One region of the Mesobacillus subterraneus genome, then DNA from elsewhere that is predicted to be linked to it. Evidence: riboswitches for the same ligand, from Rfam matches in the RefSeq annotation. Region 1 holds a riboswitch; the other holds the start of a gene.
What was found. Region 1 has a riboswitch for preQ1 ahead of queC (7-cyano-7-deazaguanine synthase QueC). Riboswitches for the same ligand answer to the same signal wherever they lie in the genome.
Positions count from the first base shown of each region.

Region 2: another riboswitch for preQ1. It lies ahead of LC048_RS17365 (QueT transporter family protein); the one in region 1 lies ahead of queC (7-cyano-7-deazaguanine synthase QueC).

Region 1 is NZ_CP129019.1:1,776,751-1,781,297, forward strand. It holds gene LC048_RS09135 (multicopper oxidase domain-containing protein) at 1-827, shown strand, start outside; gene LC048_RS09140 (hypothetical protein) at 811-1,704, shown strand; gene LC048_RS09145 (hypothetical protein) at 1,734-2,255, opposite strand; PreQ1 riboswitch class I at 2,596-2,638, shown strand; gene queC (7-cyano-7-deazaguanine synthase QueC) at 2,693-3,352, shown strand; gene LC048_RS09155 (VUT family protein) at 3,412-3,951, shown strand; gene LC048_RS09160 (SDR family oxidoreductase) at 4,255-4,547, opposite strand, start outside.
Region 2 is NZ_CP129019.1:3,334,757-3,339,303, forward strand. It holds gene LC048_RS17345 (sporulation protein) at 1-20, opposite strand, end outside; gene LC048_RS25145 (FbpB family small basic protein) at 38-256, opposite strand; gene LC048_RS17355 (hypothetical protein) at 453-659, shown strand; gene LC048_RS17360 (pirin family protein) at 948-1,793, opposite strand; PreQ1 riboswitch class I at 1,987-2,031, shown strand; gene LC048_RS17365 (QueT transporter family protein) at 2,038-2,523, shown strand; gene LC048_RS17370 (NUDIX hydrolase) at 2,570-2,980, opposite strand; partial or broken gene LC048_RS17375 (LysM peptidoglycan-binding domain-containing protein) at 3,130-4,547, shown strand, end outside.

The DNA.
Region 1 (4,547 bases):
CTGTCGGTCCTGGTGAGACAATCACGTATAGATGGTTTGTTGATGGCCAGTTTGGAATGTGTTCTATGTGGGACATGGCTGATTTGCGAAACCACCGTTCGTTTGGAACATTTGGAGCATTTATTGCTGAATCAAGATTTACAACATACCTTGACCCTCGCAGCCAGGAAAAAGTGAATACCGGTGAAAATGTCGTCCTTTGCCACCCCTTGCTACCTGCTACAAGAGAATTCGTCCTCATATTGCATGATGGTGTGAGACTTGAGGATAAAAATGGAAAGGTCATCATTGATCCTATGGATGGGGTCATACCAGATACAGAAGTGCTCGAAGAAGTCGACACGTATGATTATGGGTCAAGAGGATTTAACTACCGTAGTGAGAGATTAATCAATCGATACAAGGAACACCCAGTAATGCACGAGCTGTTTTCATCAGAAATTTTCGGGGACCCTTCGACACCTTTATTCGAGGCATATCCTGGCGAGGCAGTGGTTATACGGATTACCACTCCTGCAGAAAGGCGCAGATCTCACACCTTCCACCTTCATGGACATTACTGGAAATTTGACAGTAAAGATCTTGATTCGCGGATTCAGTCATTTTTAGGCCATATGGTTACGGGCCATACAGATGATTTGCGCTTGATTGGAGGAGCAGGAGGAGTATTCAATTTCCCAGGAGATTACTTGTACCGTTCCGGCAATATCCGCTGGGACATAGAATTGGGGATGTGGGGAATCTTCCGTGTTCATAAGGATCCAAAGGAATACCTGCCGCACCTTGAGGAAGTTGAAGGGAAGTGGAGCAATGAAGAAAAGGCATAAAATTGAAATTCCAGTTGATGAGTCTTCAAGCCATGAGATGATGGAAAGCAGTTCCTCTTCTGCAACCGATCCGGAAGATGAATTGTGCTTACCGGAGGGCTGTCCCGATATCATCGAAACTCCAAAAATCCCTTCACCGACATCTTGTATGCCTGATGACCGGTTGCACGAATTAGAAGAAAAAATTGATAAAGCCAACCGTATGCTATTGGACCTCGGGCTATCAAATGTGCAGTCTGAACTTGGACGGAGAATTTTATTCGATGGACTGGCAGGGGAAATGGTGAAGATTAAAATCAACTGTTCAGATTCTGGGGAGAGCTTTACAGAAGCTAGTCCACTAAAGCCAAAAGAGGAAGTTTTAAACAAGAAGACCAAGAAGCAAAGGTATCACAAGAAGAAACGGCTTGCCAAGAAGAAGCGCAAGCATAAATGTAAAAAAAATAAATTGAACAAAAATTTCCTTGAAGGCTTTGTCCAATTAGTAGGCAGTGATTTTGTCCAACTTCAGAAAAACAGAAAGACATTCATTATACCTTTCAATAAGATCTGTCTGGTTTTATCCAAAAAGCCGTATCATCTACCGAAAGCCAAAGCTCCTTTAGTAGATATCGATCCATGTTTTCGGAGAGACCTGACCTATAATTTTGGAGAAACAGTAGCTCATGATCCTGAGCTGATCCAGATCTTTTTCAGGATTAAGTTATCAATGTACCTTAAAACATTTATGGATGAAAAAATAAAAATCTATACAAATTCTGAGAAGGTAATAGGTTCATTGGCAGGGCTAGAAAACGGAAACGTTATTCTTGTCAGCGAAAGTGCACAGGTTAAAGCAATACCATTTACGACGTTCTGCTACCTGAAAAAAGGTTGAGTAACAATTAGAAGCGCCTGAGCATTTGCTCAGGCGTTATTTCCTTCATCCTTTTCAAACCAATTGATTTTATCAAACGGAATCATCTTATATTTCTTTTTTGGGTAGTTACGGTTTCCCTTGTTTTTTTTGTGGATGACTAGCTCAACAAAATCTGTTCCAACAAAGGAAATACGACCATTGACTTTTTTAATCTTGCTGTCACATTCTGACCCTATAATAACTTTACATCCAATATAACCACGTAATACTGCTGCCATTTTGTGCCGCAAACCTCCCAAGCGGACGCTGAAATGCCTGCTGCATAACTCTCGATCAGTGAAATTATACCGGCGGTCGAAAATTACCGGGACACAATCATCTTTATAGCTATGGCAATATCCATGATGTGAACTTGATTCCAGATCATCCATGGTTGGGCAATCTGAATGTGAGCTAAAGGTAAAGGCTGAATCAACATCATCGCATTGTGGATGGTCGCAGTCATGGTATTCTTGAGAATTCTGTTTGAAATAATCTCGACTTCTTGAAAAATAAGCCCCAATATCCATCTTTATCCTCCCTCCTTATGGGTTTTAGAAATAGGTGCCTGTTTTCATTTTATTCCTGTAAAAAATTTTTGTATGAGCAAGATGCCCTGTCAGGATTATGGTATCTTCAGGATTGCCGTTCCAAAGAAAGTTTCAACAAAGAACGCGAAGAACTATTTAGTCTGATTCTTGAATAAACTGACTATAGAGCCGTCAGTACTATCACTCTTCGACGATAAGGGCAGCTGTCTGCTTCAGGCACCATGACCTAGAAAAATCTAAAAATGTTGACATAAAATAAGCTTTTCTTTTATAAAATGTATGATAAAATAAAAAAGTCAAAATTACATATTCCGTTCTGACGGAAGAGGTTCTAGCTACCCTCTCAAAAAAACTAAGGGAAAACAGTACTGCTGTCTTAGTGGTACTGTTTTTTCTGTTGTAAAGGAGCATTTCTTATGAAAAATGAAAAAGCCGTTGTCGTATTCAGCGGCGGACAGGATAGTACGACTTGCCTGTTTTGGGCTATGAAGGAATTTGGAGAGGTTGAAGCAGTCACTTTCGATTACAACCAGCGTCATCGGACTGAAATACGATGTGCAGAAGAAATTGCAAGCGAGCTTGGCATTAAGCATCATGTTCTTGACATGAGTCTGCTAAACCAACTAGCTCCTAACGCACTTACTCGAAGTGATATCGATGTAAAGGATGGGGAAGACGGAGAACTGCCATCAACATTTGTGCCGGGGAGGAATCTATTGTTTTTATCCTTTGCTGGAGTTCTTGCAAGCCAAGTGAAAGCAAAGCACATCGTAACAGGTGTTTGCGAAACGGACTTCAGCGGCTATCCAGATTGCAGGGACGTGTTCATAAAATCATTGAATGTAACTATTAACCTATCAATGGACGAGAACTTTGTCATTCATACACCATTAATGTGGCTGAATAAGTCACAAACTTGGAAGCTGGCTGATGATTTAGACGCTTTTGAATTTGTCAGGTCAAGAACACTGACTTGCTATAACGGAGTCATTGCAGATGGCTGTGGTAGCTGTCCGGCCTGTAAGTTACGAAAAAGAGGGCTGGATGAGTTCCTCGAAGGAAATCTTGATACCTAATTTCAGTTTATGCGATCATGCAAAAATAGATAAAGATATTAATAGACGGAGGTAAGATAATGAGAATCTTTTTATACTTAATTTCAATTGTTACTGCCAATGTGATTACAGCTGCTCTTGCGCCACTTCAATTTGGAATGTTCATTGTGCCGATGGGGACATTGCTGATAGGGGCTACATTCATTTTCCGTGACCTTGTGCAGAATAAGTACGGCCGGGCGAAAACTTATATGTTCATCGGTTTGGCGCTCGTTCTTTCTGCTATTGTTTCGTATATACTAGGAGATACACTTACGATCGTTTTTGCTTCGGCATTGAGTTTTGCTGTTGCTGAGACGACTGATACTGAAATTTACACGAGGCTTAAGCTTCCAATGAGCTGGAGAATCTTCTACAGCGGATTAGTTGGCGGCCTCCTGGATTCAGTCATCTTTGTCGTAATCGGGCTAAGTCCATTAGGAGCAAACTTCCTTCCGTGGGAAGCTGTTCCTGCAGCGATTTTAGGCCAGGTTATTGTTAAAACCATCATCCAGGGAATTGGCGCAATACTGCTTAACCCTATTAACAACATTTTCAATAATAAAGCAATGACACACTAGGATAAAAAGGTGCCGATCTATTGATCGAGCACCTTTTGTTTGATTATGATGAATTTTACCGGAGTAATATTATCACTTTTTTCTTTCATATTCTCTTGTTTTTTTTCCTGAAACTCAGGCTGGATCGTTCAGTTTGCCTTTCCAAATTACCGATTATTTCATTCTTGATCACAATAACAAAGGTTGAAAATATTAAAGATCAATCCCAAGGAACTGAAGGAGACTCACTGAGCATGTTTAAGCCATATAGCATGTTTAGACCTCGTTACCCATTAGAAAATTTAATTTTAGTCACTGGATGCATTATAACTTTAATTTTTTCAAAACGATTCTTTCAATGGTTTTCCAAGGGAAATAGTTTTTTAATTGAATCATGGTCTTGACACCTTTTCCAATGGGGTACCTTAGGTTTGGTGAGCTTTCATTTGAAGCAATCGTCACTGCAAGCCTGGCAACATCTAGTGGATCTCCATAGGAATCTTGCTCGGCTGTTAATGTTTTCATTATTGAATCCTTGAGCAAGTAATATGGTGAATCATTTGGCAGTGATACATTTTCGATGCTTTGCCAAATATTTGTTTTATAAGAACCCGGCT
Region 2 (4,547 bases), 1.6 Mb from region 1:
ATATACTTCCGTAGCAGCATCCTGTTCCTCCGTCTATTTACTTTTTTGGATTGGTGTATTTCTCATCCAGCCGCTTCTCGATGATCTCGATCCGCTTTTGGTCTGCTAACAATTCTTCTTTATTCTTTTGAACAAGTTCCTCAAAACTAATCTGTAATTTCTTCACAACATCCACACTCCAATATTTAAATTTATGTTTCAAGATAAGAAAATGTCTCTTGAAAAAGTCTTTTTCGTAAACATTTATTTGTGCCATATGAACTCTTCCTGGTTCTTTGAAAATGGGAATCTGTCGATTATGGCCCTATTCTTTTCTTGCCTTTTACGGGAACTTATCTCATCTTTCGTTGATCATAATCTCTTCATCGCTAATACGGGTACATCGCCTTCAGTTTATCTAAGAAAAACGCAAGCGCCTTGGTCAGCCCAGACAAGCGCTGGAAGGCCGACCAGTGAAGTCGCTCTTTGACTTCATTGGTCGGATCGAAACCGAAAAGTATAGCCGACTGCCCAGAAACGCAGAAACTGGAGACTCCGACAAAAAAGCGCTTTTTGCTTCTGCCGGCGGAGTTGAAGTTTCGGAGTTTCTAGGAGGCGACACTGGACTAGCGTCTCAAGGAGTTAGGAGCCGCAGCCAGACAAGCGACTCGAGGGGCTAGGCGCTGGAGCTGGACACTAATCTAAGTACAAAAATTTTATACTTTCTTATCCAGCAAAAAAGACCTTCACCCGATCAGGTGAAGGTCTGGAAACAAATAAAGACCTTCACCAAAATGGCAAAGGTCTTGCTAACAACTATCGTTGCCAACAAAGCCGGGAGTGACCTCCGTATTGACGACTCTGTTGTGAAAGCTACTCCCCTTTAGGAGAAACTATTCAAATGTACCATTATGATACATGACATTACGTATTCCGTCAATTCTTTCAATTCAGCTGAAAATTCATCCTTATTCAGCTGCCTCGCCGAACTTTCCTTCCTGATAATCACGATAGGCTTGGCGAATCTCGTCCATTGAATTCATCACGAACGGTCCGTAGGCGACCACTTCCTCTTTGATAGGTTTACCGGAATATACCAATACTTTAGACCGCTTATTCGCCTTCAGCGTTAGTTCACTTGTGCCTTCACCTTCGTCGTTAAAAGTCAAAGTCGCTGCGGAAGATTTTTTTAAGTTTGTCTGGCTTGAGCCGGCATCGATTTCACCAGAAAGGATGTATAAGAATGCGTTATGAGATTCCGGCAATTCATAACTGAATTCCGCTCCCTCTGCTAGCTGGATTTCTGATAAGGAAAAAGGCACTAATGGTTCTAGAGGCCCTTTCACTCCAGCACTTTCACCTGAATACACCTTCAAAGTTCCACCGTCAAACTGGACAACAGGTGCATCCTCAGAAATTACATTTTGATAAGAAGTCGTTGTGCCTTTCAGCTCTTTAGGTAAGTTCAGCCAAAGCTGCAGTGTATGTGCTATATCATTGTCCACTGCCTCTTCTGCATGCCGTGCACCGCTTCCTGCATTCATATATTGTATGTCACCAGCTTCCAGGATGCTGTGACCGCCATGATTGTCGATGTGCTCAAGCCTTCCGTCAATGATATAGGTGATTGTCTGGAAACCGCGATGAGGATGATCAGAAAACGTCCCGCGCTTAAACCAGTCCTCCGCCATTAAAATGAAAGGATCCAACTCCCTCCAGTTTTGCGGATTCAGTACCAGTCCTGCCTGGAGGTGCGGCATCCCTCTTTCCTCATATTGAACAGTCCAATGTTTCTTGATATCTCTATTAAACATTTGCAAAACCCCTTTATCTAAAATAGCCTAGTCTTATCATCAAATTATAACAATGCGATATTATATTTTAAAATGAAGATATTTTAAACTGAGGTATTTAGGTATGTTCCATAGTGGGATCTCCAACTATTATTCTAATAAAATTATATTGTGAGAAGGACTCTTATCCTATATAATATAAAATTGGCTTTTAAATAACGTGGTTCGTAACCATCCCACGTAAAAAAACTAGGAGAGATGAAAAATGAATACGAGAACGATTGTCCGGAACGGGATTCTGGCTGCCTTATATATAGCCGTTTCTGCCGTCGTCCAGCCCTTTGGCTTCACAAATGTGCAATTCCGCGTATCGGAAATGTTCAACCACTTAATTGTTTTCAATAAGAAATATTTCTTTGGAATCGTTTTGGGTGTATTTTTAACAAACCTGCTCTTCTCACCAATGGTCGCATTTGACCTCGTCTTTGGAGTTGGCCAGTCAGTGATATCCCTACTGATTACAATTTTCACCGCAAAATATATTAAAAGCATCATCGGCCGCATGATTGTGAACACATTGGTCTTCACATTCACGATGTTCCTGATTGCGATTGAACTGAACCTGGCATTCCAATTGCCATTCTGGTTCACATGGCTGACAACCGCTGCAGGTGAATTTACGGTAATGGCAGTAGGTATTCCGGTCATGCTTGCGATTCACAAGCGCGTGAATCTGGAAAAACTGGTTTAGATAGATGAAAACGCATGGAGAAGATATCCATGCGTTTTTTTACGCCTTAAGCCTGAAGGCTGACGGAAAATTTCATCAGAAACTCCCTATCTTCTTTGAAACCAAAATCTGCTTCGCTCATCTCACTGACCTTTTTCCAGGCAATTTCATGGATCAGCCCGTCAGGATCTTGAATTTGGCTATCTCCTCCGGTTACTTTTATCTCGAAGTACTGAACCTTGACTTTCACTCCGGAAATGAGTCCAGTTTTCATAAAAAGCTGACGGACGATTTCCACTTCATACCCTGTCTCCTCCAGCACTTCCCTAATGCAGCATTGATCGAAAGTCTCTCCGGTTTCTTTGCCTCCTGCAGGTACTGCCCAAAGTTTTTCTTCGTCCTCTGTCCCCTGCAGGACCATCAATATTTCCCCATATTTATTGATGCATACACCAGCAGAACCTTCCCATGATTTCATTCTCATATCCCCCTTAACTTCCTAGCAAAAGTCTCCTCCGCGACGCTCCCTTTTAGACATTCCCTAAGAATAATAATTCCGCCTTCAACATATAATTCCTTTTTTTTGTCATAGCATATTGTAGGACTTTTTCCTGGGGGAGGTTCATTATGATCATTCATGTTGTCCAAAGAGGGGAAGCCCTGTGGCAAATTGCAAACAGATATGAAGTAACCGCTGTACAGATCAGCGAAATAAATGGTCTGGAAAACCCAAACCAGTTGGTCGTTGGCCAGGCTTTGCTTATTCCATCTTATGATGTATTCCATTCTGTCCGATACGGCGAAGCATTATTGGTCCATTGCCCAGCGATACGGAACTACCATAGAAGCCATCATCCGGGCTAATACTATCACCAACCCTGCCCTTATATACCCTGGCACTGTCCTCCGCATACCCGCCATCCGCCATACGATCCAGCGCAGTGAAACTCTATGGCAAATATCCCAGCGTTATGGGGTAACCATACAGGCAATCATCAAGGCGAATCAAATCCAAAATCCGAATCTGCTGTATCCAGGGACTATTTTAGTCATTCCAAAACGGAAACCCACAATCGAATCAAACGCATTCACCTATCATTCAGACGAAAAGGCAATTGAACTGGTCGGCGAAGTAGCCGATCTAATGACCTATATTGCTCCGTTCGCGTATGTCATTCAGCCTGAGGGTTCGCTTGTTCTTTACATGAAGGATGATACCGAAGCTATCCAGACAGGACTTGCTAAAGGCGCTCTGCCAATGATGTCGATCACCAACTTTACAGCGACTGAGGCTGGGGAAAATATCGCCCATGAAGTTCTTGCTAGTGAAGCAAATCGTAACACACTGCTAAACAATATCCTTACTGTCATGCGTGAAAAAGGTTACCGTGGTTTGAACATTGATTTCGAGAATGTCCTGCCTGTTGACCGTGAACTTTATAATACACTTCTTCAGGAAGCTGTTGATGCCCTTCATAAAGAAGGCTATTTTGTTTCAACCTCTCTTGCGCCAAAAATCAGGGCCGATCAAAAAGGACTATTATATGAAGCACATGATTATCCTGCACACGGCAGGATAGCAGATTTTGTTGTTTTAATGACCTACGAATGGGGCTACCGTTTCGGGTCGCCTCAGGCTGTTTCACCATTGAACGAAATCCGCAGAGTGCTTGATTACGCCATTACCGCTATCCCTAGGAATAAAATCTTGATGGGATTCCAGCTATATGCAAGAGACTGGATCATCCCCCATGTCCAGGGGCAGGAAGCAGAAACATACAGCCCGCAGGAAGCAGTCAGCCGAGCCATCAGATATGGCGCTGCGATCCAATATGATACTGTAGCAGCATCGCCATACTTCCGTTACACTGATGAACAGGGCCGTGAACACGAAGTATGGTTCGAAGACGCCCGCAGTGCCCAAGCAAAGTTTGACCTGATCAAGCAATATAATCTGCGTGGAGTCAGCTACTGGGTGCTTGGCTACCCGTTCCCGCAAAACTGGGCACTGCTGGACGATAACTTTAATATCAAGAAGTTGCAGT